Regions from separate parts of the Alteromonas sp. Cnat3-28 genome, predicted to be linked through region 1. Evidence: predicted binding sites of a transcription regulator. Region 1 holds the regulator's gene; the other holds the start of a gene.
What was found. Region 1 encodes FliA, which starts transcription of late flagellar genes. Its sites were predicted from a motif close to CTAAAGNTNNNNNNNNNNNNGCCGATA; they were not measured.

Region 2: a site for FliA is predicted at 6,649-6,675, ahead of MHM87_RS16935 (DUF5610 domain-containing protein). Genes of this name have one in related genera too.

Annotation. Positions count from the first base shown of each region.
Region 1 covers NZ_JAKREY010000004.1:137,746-145,714, reverse strand. Annotated here, with positions in the region: gene MHM87_RS06050 (chemotaxis protein CheW) at 1-285, opposite strand, end outside; gene MHM87_RS06045 (ParA family protein) at 293-1,057, opposite strand; gene MHM87_RS06040 (chemotaxis response regulator protein-glutamate methylesterase) at 1,086-2,216, opposite strand; gene MHM87_RS06035 (chemotaxis protein CheA) at 2,245-4,479, opposite strand; gene MHM87_RS06030 (protein phosphatase CheZ) at 4,492-5,247, opposite strand; gene cheY (chemotaxis response regulator CheY) at 5,282-5,665, opposite strand; gene MHM87_RS06020 (RNA polymerase sigma factor FliA) at 5,702-6,433, opposite strand; gene MHM87_RS06015 (MinD/ParA family protein) at 6,430-7,296, opposite strand; gene flhF (flagellar biosynthesis protein FlhF) at 7,302-7,969, opposite strand, start outside.
Region 2 covers NZ_JAKREY010000021.1:1,106-9,074, reverse strand. Annotated here, with positions in the region: gene MHM87_RS16970 (EAL domain-containing protein) at 1-602, shown strand, start outside; gene MHM87_RS16965 (uracil-DNA glycosylase family protein) at 599-1,177, opposite strand; gene MHM87_RS16960 (hypothetical protein) at 1,292-1,597, shown strand; gene sthA (Si-specific NAD(P)(+) transhydrogenase) at 1,654-3,075, opposite strand; gene MHM87_RS16950 (fatty acid desaturase) at 3,255-4,382, opposite strand; gene fabR (HTH-type transcriptional repressor FabR) at 4,724-5,320, shown strand; gene trmA (tRNA (uridine(54)-C5)-methyltransferase TrmA) at 5,431-6,528, opposite strand; gene MHM87_RS16935 (DUF5610 domain-containing protein) at 6,705-7,969, shown strand, end outside.

The DNA of each region.
Region 1 (7,969 bases):
TAAAGTTTCTGCGTGAGACTGTTGCTGTTCATCTTCAATTGTCTCTGCTTTTTGCGTTTCAATTAACGATGTAACCTTTTCCGCTATCGCTTCTTGTTCATTCGATTGCGGCTCACTTTCATTGGCGGTAGAAGCAAGTGCCGTTTCAGCCATCTGCTGAGAAGCCTGCTCGAGCAATTTTGCCGTGCGCGCAGTCACATCTTCCGGTGCTTCTGGCTCTTTGAGGAGGCTATCAAGGTATGCCTCCATCACTTCTTCACGGGCAAAAGGCGATTGCTTGCTCATGTTCTCGTTATTTCTCCAATACCGCTAATAGTTTCTCGTACGCAGACACACCTCGTGTTTTGGGGTACGCTGCGGAAATGGGAAGCTGTACTAAACTTGCATCCCTGAAGTGCGTGTCGACGGGAATAACCCCTTCCCACACGCGCTCACCATAGTCATTCATTAAGCGCTTTCGCGATGCAAGCGCCGCGTTAGTGCGCTTATCAAACATAGTTGGAATAATCACAGTATCAAAGGATTTGTCCAACGAACGTCCCATAATTTCCATGGTACGAATCATTCTGTCTAGCCCTTTAAGCGCCAGATATTCTGTTTGGGTAGGCACGATAACCTTGTCACACGCTGCAAGAGCGTTAACCATCAGCACCCCTAGCACTGGAGGGCAATCGATGATAGCAACATCAAATTCCCCTGCGATTTTTGCCAACGCTTTTTTTAGGACTAAGCCCATACCTTGTTCGCTACCCATCGTTCTATCTAAGGTCGCGAGCGCCATTGTTGCAGGAAGCACATATAAGTTGTCTAACTTTGTCGGGCACAGACAATCCATAACATTATCGGCCGTAATGTCATTAGACTTAATAAAAATATCGTAAACTGAATGACTTGACGCTTCTGCATCGATACCGAAGTAATAACTCAGCGATGCATGTGGATCAGTATCAATCATGAGCACTCGCTTGCCTTGCTGTGCAAGCAAGCCGCCAAGGCTCACCGTAGTGGTAGTCTTTCCTACACCACCTTTCTGATTCGCTACTGTCCACACTTTCATATTTGCTGTTCCATTACTGTTCAAACTGCTATCGCATTTCGGTTTGAACGCAACTGCTCATATCATCAATGTTTATATTTTTACTGGATATATTGGCAACGGCTACAGCTTGAGGCATACCGTACACAACGCAGGAATCTTGGTCTTGAGCCCAAATCGTTGCGCCTTTTTCCTTGAGCATTCGGCATCCTTCTCTGCCGTCAGCTCCCATACCCGTTAATATAATTCCTAATACATCCCCACCATAAGCTTTAGCCAGAGAACTGAAAGTGAGATCAACACTGGGCTTATAATTCACCTTGCCACTCGCACTTGCATCAACAATGGCAATGCGTTTATTCGCACCTATGGTTTCTAGCAACATTTGCTTCCCACCGGGAGCAAGATACGCATGACCTGGTTTTAGAATGTCGCCGTGCTCGGCTTCTTTTACTCTAATCTTACAGTTTGTGTCTAAACGCTGTGCAAATGCCGTAGTAAATGTTCCTGGCATGTGTTGTACAAGCAAAATGGGGTATGGAAACTCTGCAGGTAAAGGAGACAGCACTTTTTGAAGCGCCACAGGCCCGCCTGTAGAAGCCCCAATTGCCAAACACTTGTAGTGCTTTCCCGTCGCTCTTACAGACGAAACGGTTGGTTGTTTGGCTGCGTCTTTATGCCCTGATAGCAACCCTGATGTTTTAAAGAACGCCTGCTTTGGCGCATTATCAGGAAGCTTTCTTGCCTCTGTAGAGCGAAACGACGGACGCTTAAGACCAATACCACGACGCGCTATTAAGCGTACTTTTGTACACAACAAGCGCGATGCGTCTTTTCTGTCCTGCGCGATATCTTCAAATTTCTTCGGTAAGAAATCGAGCGCGCCCGCTTCTAACGCATCTAATGTCGCTTGCGCACCATGATGCGTAAGCGAAGAAAACATAAGAATAGGTGTAGGCCGCTTGTCCATTATGGCCTTTACAGCTGAAATGCCGTCCATGACAGGCATTTCAACATCCATCGTTATCACATCCGGCTTAAGCGCTTCTGCTTTTTCGAGTGCATCGCGCCCATTTCTCGCTTCCCCAACAACTTCAAGTTCCCTATCGCCATCGAGTATTTCTTTTACTCGACGACGATAAAAAGTCGAGTCGTCCACGACAAGGACTTTAAAGACCATGGATTATTATTCCTGTTAATTCATCGCCTTACTTGATGGGTTTACGCGCATACCGTTTAAGCAGGCTCGGAATATCTAAAATTAGTGCAATTCCACCGTCTGATGTAATCGTGGCTCCCGCCATACCAGGCGTGCCTTGCAATAATGCATCAAGAGGTTTAATAACCACTTCTTCTTGGCCTATTAGCGCGTCTACTACGAATCCTACTTGTTGTGTACCAATTTGCACTACAACAACGTGTCCCTTTTCTCTATCGATGTTTTTGGGACCTCGAATCAACCATTCACCAAGGAAGAACAACGGAATTGCTTTTGAACGAACTATCATTGTTAGCTGGCCATCGACCGTGTTGGTCTTTTTGATGTCCATATTTATTATTTCGTTCACCGCGCCTAATGGTAACGCAAAGGTTTGTTTTCCTACAACAATCATTAGCGTCGGAAGAATGGCTAGCGTTAGCGGAACTTTGATATCCAGTCGCGTGCCTTTTCCTAGCTGTGAATCAATGTTCACGGTGCCGTTAAGTTGGTTAATTTTGGTCTTAACCACGTCCATGCCCACACCGCGACCAGAAATATCACTAATTTCTGTTTTGGTTGAGAACCCTGGCGCGAATATCAAGTTAAACGCTTCAACATCCGACATACGTGCAGCTGCGTCTGCGTCTAGTACACCGCGACTAATAGCAATTTCTTTAAGCTTTTCAGGATCCATTCCTTTACCATCATCTTCGATGGTTAGAAGAATATGATCGCCTTCTTGAGATGCCGATAGCTGAACCGTACCCATGCGCGGTTTACCCGCTGCAGCACGGTCATCAGGCATTTCAATACCATGGTCGACGGAGTTTCTCACCAAATGCACAAGTGGATCGGCCAGTGCTTCAACCAGGTTTTTGTCTAAATCAGTTTCCTCACCCACAAGCTCAAGGGTTATTTCTTTTTTCAAGCTTCTAGCGAGGTCTCGAACAACGCGAGGGAAACGACCAAACACCTTCTTGATAGGTTGCATGCGGGTTTTCATTACCGCACCTTGCAAGTCGCCCGTTACCACATCTAAGTTGGCAATGGCTTTGGACATGCTTTCGTCGTTACTGTTGATACCCAAGCTTATTAGCCTGTTTCTCACTAGTACGAGTTCACCCACCATGTTCATAATTTGGTCAAGGCGCTTGGTATCTACACGTACTGTAGTCTCAGCAGGAGGCGCAGCTGGTGCCGCCTTCTTCTCATCTTTTTTAGGCGCTGCTTTTGGTGCAGCAGGTGCGCTTGCTTTAGCTGGCGCTGCGGCGCTAGGAGCAGGCGTCGCTTTTGGCGCAGCTGGCGCTGCTTGTTTCGCTTTTTGAACCGCTTCTGTTGCTGCCTTATCTACAGGAGGCTCTGGCGCCTTTGAAACGGCTCCCTGCTTGGTAGGCCCTTGCCCTGAGCCATGCAGTTGGTCAAGCAGTGCTTCAAATTCGTCATCGGTGATTTCTTCATCACCAGCTGCACTCGGCGTAACTGGTGCTGGAGCTGGTGTATTTGCCTTTGGCGCAGCTTCTTCACCACCAAACTTGCCTTTGCCATGTAAATCATCGAGCAGCGCTTCAAATTCTTCGTCGGTGATATCGTCGTTATCACTAGCGGCAGCAGGTGCAGCAGCCTTTGCAGGTTCGCTTTTAGCCGCTGAGGACTGTCCTGGTGCCCCAGAGCCATGAAGCTCATCAAGCAGCGCTTCAAACTCATCTTCAGTGATTTCGTCAATACCGCCGCTATCACCAGAGCTTGGTGCCTGTGCAGTAGGCTCTTCAACAACTAATTCTGGCTCTTCAATCGCGGGCTCAGGTTCTGACGCCGGCGCGCTTTGTTCACCAAAAATATTCTCATCTGGAGATTCCGGGCGACTTAGTTTGTGTAACAAGTCGACTAGGTGTGCGTCTGCTGGCTCTAATGGATCCCGAGCTTTCACTCGTTCAAACATTTCAACAACCACATCTGTGGCTTGCAGAATAATATCCATCAGTTCAGGGGTTAGTGTTCGTTGCCCGTTACGCATTACGTCAAAGACGTTTTCCGCACCGTGACAAATTTCTACTAACTCGGTAAGAGACAGGAACCCTGCTCCCCCTTTAACTGTGTGATAACCACGGAAAATTGCATTCAGCAAATCCGCATCTTCAGGATTGTTCTCAAGATCAACGAGCTGTTCTTGTAATTGTTCAAGTATCTCTCCAGCCTCAACTAGAAAGTCCTGTAATATATCCTCGTCAACATCAAACGACATGCGCCCGCTCCCCTAAAAACCTAAGCTAGACAGAAGATCATCTACATCATCTTGGCCTGACACGACGTCGTCGCGCTTATCGGCATCAATGATAGGGCCTTCTGCCTCTACACCGTCAACCTTATCGGCCTTAACGCTGGATGGTTTAGTTTGTTCTGCACCGTCGCGTTCACCAAACATGGTAAGCATGTTAACTAAGCTGTCTTCCACTTCTTTAACCAAGTCGATAACGCGGCGAATAACCTGACCAGTTAAGTCTTGATAACCTTGAGCCATCAATACTTCTGTAAGTAACTGTGTAAGTTTAGCTGACTGTGCCGAACCTTCTTCCAACAATTCGTCTAAGTCTGCGCATAAAGCCTTGAATTCACCCAACTCTATTTGGCGATTCATCAGCTTCTTCCACTCAGGCATAACCTTTTCGATGCGCGCCGACAGCATTTCAGCTATAGGCATGCTCGCTTCAACGGCATCCATAGTAGTATTAGCAGCTTTTTCAGTTTCTTCAATTACGTAGGTTAGGCGGGATTGTGCATCGGGAATATCATCGGTCGCGAGATTTTTAATGCGGTCGTCTATTTGGAAATTATTCAGCGCGTCATGGAGCTGACGCGTCAGTTTCCCTACTTCGGCAAATAACTCAACGTTTTCTTTCATTGAGGCCGCTTCTAATAGGGCATTGGCTGAAGCGTTGTCACCCTCTTCAAGGTAGGTGACAAGCTGTTTTGCTTCTTCCAACGAAATTGGAACGTTTACATTCGTTGACATCCAGTAAACCTCATTTCTCTGGTGAGCGTCTGGATCAACCTAAACGTTCGAATATTTTATCTAATTTTTCTTTAAGTGTTGCTGCAGTGAACGGCTTAACAACGTAGCCATTAACACCTGCTTGCGCAGCGGCAACAATTTGCTCTTTCTTCGCTTCAGCAGTAACCATAAGTACTGGTAGGTGCTTGAGCTTGTCATCGGCTCTAATCGCGCGAAGCAAGTCAATACCCTGCATTCCAGGCATGTTCCAATCGGTAACTACGAAATCGAAATCACCTTGCTGCAACATAGGCAATGCAGTACTTCCGTCATCCGCTTCCTGGATGTTGGAAAAACCCAAATCTTTAAGTAGGTTTTTGATGATACGTCTCATGGTAGAAAAATCATCGACCACGAGAATTTTCATGCTTTTGTCCAAAATAGCCTCCAGTGAGGGGTTAATTGTTATTAATTTCTATTCTTCGTCAGCTTGCCACGACTTCATTCGTGATTTGAGTTTTAACATGGCCTGACTGTGAATTTGACTGACTCTCGATTCACTTACATCAAGAACCTCACCAATTTCTCTTAGGTTCAGCTCTTCATCATAATACAGCGAAAGTACAATCGCTTCTCTTTCAGGTAATGTCGTAATTGCATGGGCAAGCGCTTTTTGGAAAGCGCCTTGCATCAAATCTTCCAGTGGTGCGTCGCTACCTCGATTTTGCTCTGTCGAAATAACATCTTCTGACACACCTAAATCTTCAATACCTACCAGCTTTCCGGCATTTACTTCATTAAGCATTTGGTGATAGTCCTGCAAGCTTACATTAAGCTTATCAGCAATATCAGAATCTCTAGCATCGCGGCCTGTTTCGCTTTCTACTTGCGAAATTGCTTCAGTGATCGCTCGGCCATTTCGGTGAACTGAACGCGGTGTCCAATCCCCTTTGCGAATTTCATCTAGCATAGCACCGCGAATGCGTATACCGGCAAACGTTTCAAAGCTGGCTCCTTTTGAACCATCAAAGTTTCGCGCGGCTTCTAATAATCCAATCATGCCTGATTGAATTAAATCGTCTACAAGAACACTAGCCGGCAATCGCGCTATCAAGTGATGCGCTATACGCTTAACCAATGGCGCATGTCTTTCGACTAACTGCGCTTTATCGGTTTGTTGTTGATAAGCGGCTGCCTTGCTGTTCAACGCTGACTTCCTACGGCTTTTTCTGCAACTAATTGTTCAATGAAAAACTCTAAATGGCCACCTGGCTGCGCTGGAATAGGCCATGTTAAGGCTTTGCTCGCCAACTGTGTTATTGCAACGGCTGCCGGTGAACCAGGGTAAGCATCGACAATGGCTGTTTGTTTACGCACTGCTTTACGAATGTTCTCGTCAAACGGTACTGTCGCCACTAATTCTAGTGCAACATCTAAAAAACGCCCTGTCACTTTGCTTAATTTACTAAATAGCTCTTGGCCTTCTCGCACGTCGCGCACCATATTAGCCACGACTTTGAAGCGGAAAACACCGTGCTCTCTATTCAGAATTTTTATCAATGCATACGCATCTGTCAATGAAGTAGGCTCGTCACACACAACGACCATGATGTCTTGTGAGGCTTTTGAAAAGCTCAACACCATGTCTGAAATACCTGCCGCTGTATCAACGATTAGCACGTCAATTTGCGAGCGCAGCTCACTAAAGGCACGAATTAGGCCAGCGTGTTGCGTTGGCGACAATTCTGCCATCGACTGCGTGCCTGATGTGGCAGGGGCAATCTTTATTCCGTGCGGACCGGTCACTAATACTTCATCAAGTGTACATTCGCCGGAAAGCACGTGGGATAAGTTTTTCTCAACACGCAAACCTAACATAACGTCTACGTTAGCAAGACCGAGGTCCGCATCGAGAACCATTACACGTTTACCTTGCTTCGCCATGGCGATAGCGGTGTTCAATGTAATGTTTGTTTTACCTACGCCACCTTTGCCACCGGTGACGGCGATTACTTTGATTAACCGTGATTGCTTCATTTTTCTTAAGCTACTCGCTTGGTCGTCAATCATACTGCTTATGCTGTTTTAATTGCGTTGTTACCACTAGTATGATTCAAACCGTACTTTTTATAAAGCTTTGCAGCAGCGGAAACCAAAGATTTCGCTTCTGCAATCTTAATGTCTTCAGGTACTTTTTGACCATCGGTGACATAACTAACCGGTAATTGGTATTCAACCGCTGCACTAAGCACCTCTCCTAAAGAGTAGCACTCATCTAACTTTGTGAAAATACAGCCACTTAGTTCAATATCATCATACGCTTGAATGATTCTCTGCAAAGCAGGATATTGCGTATTTGCTTGCGCTACCAAATATTTTTTAACATTTGGCATTTGTCCGTTATCAAACTGCTTAATTTGTTTAATTAATCGACTGTCTCTTTGACTAAATCCAGCCGTATCAATCAATACTAGTCGCTTATGACGAAGTTGGAATAATAAATCCGCAAGTTCTTCACTAGTCTGCGCTTTTCTCACCATGCAGCCAATAATCTTTCCGTATGTCGCTAGCTGCTCATAGGCGGCAATTCTATACGTATCGATGGTAATCATCGCAACCGACTCTGCACCGTATTTCTGCGCATAGCGGGCAGCAAGTTTCGCAACGGTAGTTGTTTTACCGGTACCTGTTGGTCCTACTAATGCAACAGCACCTTGTGCGCTAAGTATATCGTTTCCTGTCA
Region 2 (7,969 bases), on a different contig from region 1:
TGCCACTTGCTGAGTATTCAGGTCTTATCGTTGATATCGGTGAATGGGTATTAGAAGAATCATGCCGTCGTCTTCAGGAATTGAAAGAAAAAGGCTACGGCCATCTAAGAGTTGCCGTTAACATCTCTATTCCGCAGTTCCGCGACAGGTTATTTGTAGAAAAAGTTAAGCAGGCACTATCTAACGCCAACTGCGACCCAAGCCTTTTAGAGCTAGAAATAACAGAAAGCGTGGTGATGGATGAGCCGCAAATTGTAATAGATGCATTGCGTTCGTTAAAAGAATTTGGGGTGAAAATAGCCATTGATGACTTTGGAACAGGCTTTTCCTCCATGAGTTATATACAGCAGCTCCCGTTAGATCGATTGAAGGTCGATCGTTCTTTTGTCAAAGACATTAAACCGGGTGCAAGCGCAGTGCTTGCTGAGACCATTGTGACTTTGGGTAACAAGCTAGGCTTATTGACTATTGCCGAAGGCGTAGAAAAAAGAGAGCAGGCGAGTTACATGATAAAGCTTGGATGTGACGAAGCACAGGGCTACTTGTACGCGAAGCCTATGCCGTTCGATGCGCTTTTAGCGTTTCTGGAAGAGCACGACTAAACTTTTAATACAGATTCGACAGTGTCTCGCAACTTGGGAAGGATATCTAATTCAAACCAAGGGTTTTTAGCGAGCCACCTGTTGTTTCTTCCTGACGGGTGGGGCAGTACGAAATGTGTTTCAGTCGGACTGCGTACAGCTTCAGTTAACGTTTTGTGTTGCGGTAAATAATACTGTTGCGAGTAACGTCCCACGTAAAGCGTTACTTCAGGTTTTAAATAAAGAAGAAAGTCATTATGCCAAGCGGGAGCACATTCTTTTCTTGGCGGGGCATCGGCTCCATTTTTATAACCTGGAAAGCAGAAGCCCATTGGCAGCACCGAAATTAAGCGTGGGTTATAAAAGGTCTCCCTCGAGACAGACAACCAATCGCGTAACCGATCTCCGCTGGGATCATCAAACGCAATGTTGCGTTCATGAGCTTTCAACCCCGGTGCTTGCCCAATAATAAGCACTTTAGTTGAAGGTGCAGTGCTAAATATGGGGTTGGGTTGATGCGGTAGGTGAGGGGCACACAGTCTACAATTTCTCGCTTTAACCACCAGTGCATCGTGGCCTTTCACATTTTTCTCCAAATATTTCTCTTTGTCATACTTTTGTCACAAAACTATGATCTCAGTTTGACTATCTTATGTATATACAGTATGTTTAATAGTGACAGTAGTAGACTGTAACACAGGAGAAGAAACATGCGTAAAGTAGTACTAACCCTAGCTCTATCAGCGGCCTTTGGTATTGCGCATGCGGAATCTGGTGATAACCAGCTTTTCGATTGCATGGATGCGAAAACATTCGAAATGAATAACCAATGTATGTCTGACAAAATCGGCAATAACATTCGTTTCCGTGATGCACAAGCAAAGTTGATCGACATTGCAAGCGATAGTCAGGGTGACTACGCCATTGCAACAATGACGTTCGATCAAGAAAATATGCACATCGACATCGTAGCACATAAAGATTCGCTTAACGCGCTTGCTGCGAACCGTAACTAAATTCTTAGTTAACGCATATTAAGCCGGCGACAATCTCGCCGGCTTTTTTGTGTCCGTTAGAAAATTCTATTAAGTCCATTAATAGCAGCAACTCGATAAGCTTCTGCCATGGTTGGATAGTTAAACGTAGTGTTAACGAAGTAATCTATGGTATTGCCTTCGCCCTTTTGCTGCATGATCGCTTGGCCGATGTGAACAATCTCGGAGGCACGTTCACCGAAACAATGAATGCCCAAGATTTCTTTAGTTTCGCGATGAAACAAGATTTTCAGACTTCCTGTCTGCGTTGACGCGATTTGGGCTCTGGCCAAATGTTTGAACTGAGCTCTTCCCACTTCATAAGGCACTTTCGCTGCAGTAAGCTCTTGCTCTGTTTTACCAACAGAACTTATTTCTGGGATTGTGTATATGCCTGACGGAATATCTTCTACCAATGCCGAATGTGTTTTTATGCCAAGCATAGCTTCAGCGGCAAAGCGACCTTGGTTATAAGCCGCAGATGCTAAACTTGGATAGCCAATGACATCGCCGACTGCAAATACATTGTCTACGTCAGTTTGATAATTTTCATTAACCTTGAGTTGGCCTCTGCCATCGGCTTTTAAACCAATATTCTCGAGTCTAAGTGTATCTGTATTACCCGTTCTTCCGTTAGCAAACAAGAGACAATCTGCGCGCATACGCTTGCCCGACTCTAAGTTTAAAATAACCGAGTCATCGGTAGCTTCAACCGAAGAATAGGCTTCATTGTGCCGGATGAGTACGCCATTGTTCCACAGGTGATAACTGAGTGCGTCTGATATCTCGTCATCAAGAAATGACAGTAAGCGATCGCGCATGTTAACGAGGTCAACTTTTACGCCTAGTCCTCTGAAAATACTGGCATATTCAGAGCCAATGACCCCAGCGCCATAGATAATTATTGATTTGGGATCGTGATCTAAAGATAGGATAGTGTCTGAGTTATAAATACGCGGGTGATTAAAGTCGATGTCTTTAGGACAATAAGGACGCGACCCTGTGGCAATAGCAATTTGGCCTGCAGTGACAGTATCTTTAGAGCCATCTTTACGGGTTATCTCTAACGTATGCGCATCTACGAAACTGGCTTCGCCGTGAAATAGCGTCACACGATTTCTGTCGTAGAAAGAAGAGCGAAGTCGAGTTTGGCTTTTTACCACACCGCTAGCATGGCGCATGATGTCAGAAAACGTAAGACTCTTACTTAAGTGGTTGTCGGCAAACAAGGGAGAAGAGTTATATTCAATAAGACGACTTACTGAGTGACGAAGCGCTTTCGATGGAATGGTTCCCCAATGGGTACAACCCCCTCCCACTGCCTCGTAGCGCTCAACAACCGCCACTTTTTTTCCGGCTTTGGCAAGCTGCATTGCAACGCCTTCACCACCAGGACCTGTGCCAATAACGATAGCGTCGTAATGATACGACGGGGCTTTGGTTTTTTGCTTCGTTGCCATCTTACTTTCCCATGTTGTTACTTTTGTAATGCGATGTCACCACTAGATTAGCCGCAATACAAAATGAATGATTCTGGTTTTAGTATAACGACCTTATCCAACTATAGAATAAAAAAAAACCACATAAGCAGACACTTATGTGGTTCTTAGCGTTCAAACGTATAAAAGAGGGCGTTAATTTACGCCATTTGCAATGACAAACTATGTAACTGTGTCCATTTCTCTTTCTGTACAGCAAATGCGTGTTTCAGCTCTTTGTACTTGTATGCAAGCTCAAGCCCTTCGATACTGCGCTTTAGGGTGCGTTGTTTAACGCGCATAACACGTTTTTTCGTGGCGTAGTATTCACTCATGCGCTGCATTAACAAGTCGTATTCTTCTTGAATGGTATGCATCATTTCTTCAGCATTAGGCAGTAGCGATACTTTTTCACTTGCTCTTTGCAGCTGCATTGCTGCTAACGCTTTCTCGATGCGCTCTTCTGGCACTTTGCGAAGGTTGGATGTCAGTCCTACCAGTGATAATCCCTTAATAAGCCATTTTGTAGGATCAAACTGATACCAGCGAATGCCATTACGATAGTCGTACTCAAAGATGTGATGGTAATTGTGATAACCTTCACCAAAGGTAAAAAACGCAAGAATACCGTTATCTCGTGCTGTGTTCTTATCGGTGTAAGGCTGGCTACCCCAAAAATGAGCAAGAGAATTGATAAAGAAGGTTACGTGATGCACTAGCACCAGGCGAAGTACACCGGCTACCAAGATCATGCCTAATACGTCACCATTTAAATAGCCCAGAAGACCTGTGATACCAAAGTTGGCCGCCAGCACGATGGGCAAATAGTAGTTATGCTGCCACATCACCACTTTATCTTTTTGAAGATCTTTACAGTTACTGTAGTCATCGTAACGTTTGGCCTGATACTCACGCAACATCCAGCCGATATGCGCAAACCATAGCCCTTTCTTGGCAGAGTAGGGGTCTTTGTCGTTATCATCAACATGACGATGATGAACGCGATGATCTGACGACCAGTGCAAAATACTATTTTGCAGCGCCATAGCGCCACCAATCGCAAGGATCACACGAACAACCACATTGGCGTCGTAAGTTTTATGCGACCATAAGCGGTGGTAGCCGGCAGTTATAGACATACCGGTAAAGTAAAATAGGAATATAGCCGCACCGATTTCTGCCCAATCGATGCCTTGATACGCCACCCATAGCGGCACACCAATAAACGCAATTGCGCCAGATATAATAAATACCAGCACATTAGTAAGGATAAGAGGAGGTTTTTTCATTTTATACAACTTGGCTTACAACTGTTCGCTAATTTATCGTTTTACGAGGCTTCAGGCAAGCAAAACCCAGATTAGTTCTGCTTACATGTGTAAAGTTTAATTATAGTAAAGCTACGCTGAAGCGCTCGTTAATTGTGGCTTTTTCTGCTTAATGCTTGTTTATAAAAGAGATGATTCTGTTTCTCTTTCCCCACTGGTGTGTGTTGCGATAAACTACACATGCTAGTCTTTGATGTACGAAGTTTGATTGCGTTAATGGCTATACAGATGACGTAAGGGCTTCAACCCTAAGTGCTAAAAATCATCAAGCCGTTCAGAGCTAATCAACCTATGGTGCGAATGTGAGTCGACAAGAACAGAAATTAAAAACCCGCCAAAATATCATTCATGCTGCGTTTTCTTTGCTCGATGAAAACCGCAGCTTATCGGCAATCAGCTTGCGTGAAGTTGCCCGAGAGGCAGGTATAGCACCTACGTCTTTTTACCGACACTTTAAAGATATGGACGAATTGGGTTTAACGCTGGTGGATGAAGCCGGTTTAGCATTGCGGCAGCTTATGCGTCAGGCAAGGCGGCGGATAGCCTCTGGAGGCGGCGTAATACATACTTCTGTTGAAACCTTCATGGAATTTATTGCGGCAAATACAAACGTATTTCGTTTATTACTACGCGAGCATACTGGTACGTCGTCGGCTTATCGGTTGGCAGTATTTAGAGAGATTCAACACTTCATCGACGAGTTGACCGACTACATTATTGAACAGCAGGGCGTAGAATACGCATGCGCGCAGCTTCAAGCTGATGCTATGGTAAGGCTCGTATTCAGTGCTGGGGCAGAGGCATTAGAAGCAGACGATAAACTTCGCCGAGAAATCGGTGAGAGAGTGAAAGCGCAGCTTCGCTTCGTTCAAGTAGGTGCAACGCAAAAAAGCGTATAATTGAATTAGTGGTTTAAGTCCACATCGTTTGCTCTAATCAAAGCCACCTTATTTTAATACGTCTTCATAGGCCTTTGTGACTCCAAAGGCCTTGTCAATTTGTACCAAAACTAGCTTTTGCGTGTAAGTAAAACGCCCGCCTCAATGTGATGAGTAAACGGGAATTGATCGAATAGTGCCGATTGAGCAACGTCGTGAGTTTCACTTAAAAGCTCAAGATTTTGCGCCAGCGTTTCAGGGTTACACGAGATATACACGATATTATCGTAATCCTGAATCATTCTAAGCGAGTCTTCATCTAACCCAGCTCTTGGTGGGTCAACCAATACAGTTGTGAAATTATATGTACTTAGATCAATGCCTTCTAAGCGACTAAACGTACGTTCACCTTTCATAGCCTGAGTGAATTCTTCAGCGGCGAGTCTTACGATCTTCACATTATTAAGCTGATTTTGTTCAATATTAAACTGCGCAGCTTGTACAGAGGGCTTGGCTATTTCGGTCCCCACAACATTATCGAAGTGAAGCGCTAGCGGCAGTGAGAAGTTACCTGCACCGCAATACATCTCCAGTAAATCGCCAGAGAGCGGCTTTACGCAATCTAGTGCCCATTCAATCATGCTACAGTTCACTTCGGCATTGGGCTGAGTGAAGCTATTTTCGATATGCTTAAATATGAACTCTTTGCCATTAACGGGTAAGCGCTCAATAACAAAATCGTTGTCGATTATAAGCTTTTGTTTTCTCGCACGGCCGATGATGTTTACTTTCGGAAAGTGAGCCTCGAGTTTCGCCTTTAATTCTTTTGCAGCCTCTTGCCACTTCTCATCTAGTTGACGATGGTATAAAAGACTGATAACAAGCTCGCCAGATAGTGCAGAAAGATAATCGATTTGAAAAAGCTTCTTTCTTAGCGCTTCATTTGGTCTTACTTCTTTTAACAACAGCGCCATAGCATCGTTTATTGCTTTACAAGCAGGAGGAAAGCTATCTACGCGATACTTTTCTTTTGTTTCCTGGTTGAACATGATGTGAAACAAATCATCGCCCTCATGCCATACTCTAAATTCGGCGCGCATACGGTAGTGCGTTGGTTGCGATGGAAATACGGTTAAGTTAGGCGCATTGAACGGAGAAAGTAACGCAGTAAGACGTTCTACTTTTTCGTCCAACTGAGCTTGATAGCGTTGTTGTTCGGTCGCGGTCATAAAATTCTCCATTCAATGTTGAGGTCGCGAATTGTAGTCCCTTATAAAATAACTGCAACAAGCGCTATCTACTTCTACATTATTATTAGGAACGACCCAGTAAAAAAAGCTGTATTAAAATTAAACAATACTGATTCTTTGCCGATAATAAGATTGAGGATAGTGAGGATCAAATTATGAACGTGGGTCAAATTAAGGCTTTTATGGGCGACCAGAAGGTCGATCAAAAAGCAGATCAAAAGGCATCAGTTCACCCGAACGAAATGTTGAAAAAGCAGTTACAGCAAGACGGATTGCAGCAAGCGGCTGAGTTTTCTAAACAACAAGCGGCATCAGTATCTGTTTCCAGTAGCCAAACTAGCATCGGCTTACGTGTGGTGAGTAGCAGCCTTAACCAAGCGTTAGTTATAGATGGCCAAAAGCCACAAGAAGCCAAAGAGAAAAGCATTGAAGATAAGTCGAACAGTTTGTTCGACTTTGAAAAAGTTGCCAGAAACGTACTTAAGTTCGTAGGTGGCGTCATTAGAGGTGCGGCAAACGGTGGTGCCAGCGAAGAAAAGCTTAATGGCTTATTTAGCCAAGCGAGAGAAGGCGTAAGCCGTGGATTCGCTATGGCTGAAAAAGACCTCGCTGGTTTTATGAATGAAGAGATTGAGCAAGGAATGACAAAAAGCCGCGATCTCATCGATACAGGAATAAACGATCTGGAAACTGACATATTTGGTCGCCAGCAGCCGAACGCTTTAACGCTTTCGTCCTTAAACGCGGTAGCTGCATCGGATGAGAAAAGCGGAAGCTTGCTGATTCGAACTAAAGATGGCGACGAAGTGAGTTTTAGTTTTGAGAGTCTTCGCTCGTTCCAAGCATCTCAACAACTTAATTTCCAAGCACAGGCATCTCAGGAGCAATCAGGCGGTAGTGGCGAGCAAGGTGAAAACAATTTTTCAGCGTCATACCAACAACAAACTTCGTACCAATACTATGAGCGAAGCGGTATTAGCTTTTCATTAAAAGGCGAGCTTGATGAAGATGAGTTAGAGTCGATAGCTGATTTGGTTGGTCAAGTTCAGGATCTCGCCGACACCTTTTACAGTGGTGACATCGACAAAGCATTTGAAGAAGCGTTAAGTTTAGGCTTTGACGATAAAGAGTTAGTTGGCTACGCGTTACAGTTAAATAGAACAACACAGACCGAAGTGCTAAAGACGTATGAGAACATCCAACATTACAATGAAGACAAAAGCGATAATTCGAAGTTTGGAAATGTGGTTAGCCCTATAGCGCAATATCTAGAAAAGATGATGGATACTTTTGCTAATGCCGAAAGTACGTTAGGAAGTAACGAAGACTATAATACCTTAATAGGTGGGTTGATTAATGAGATGAAAGACGTGCAGGTGCCAGATCTTGTATCTGCTATAAATAGGTTTCATGCTTTCAA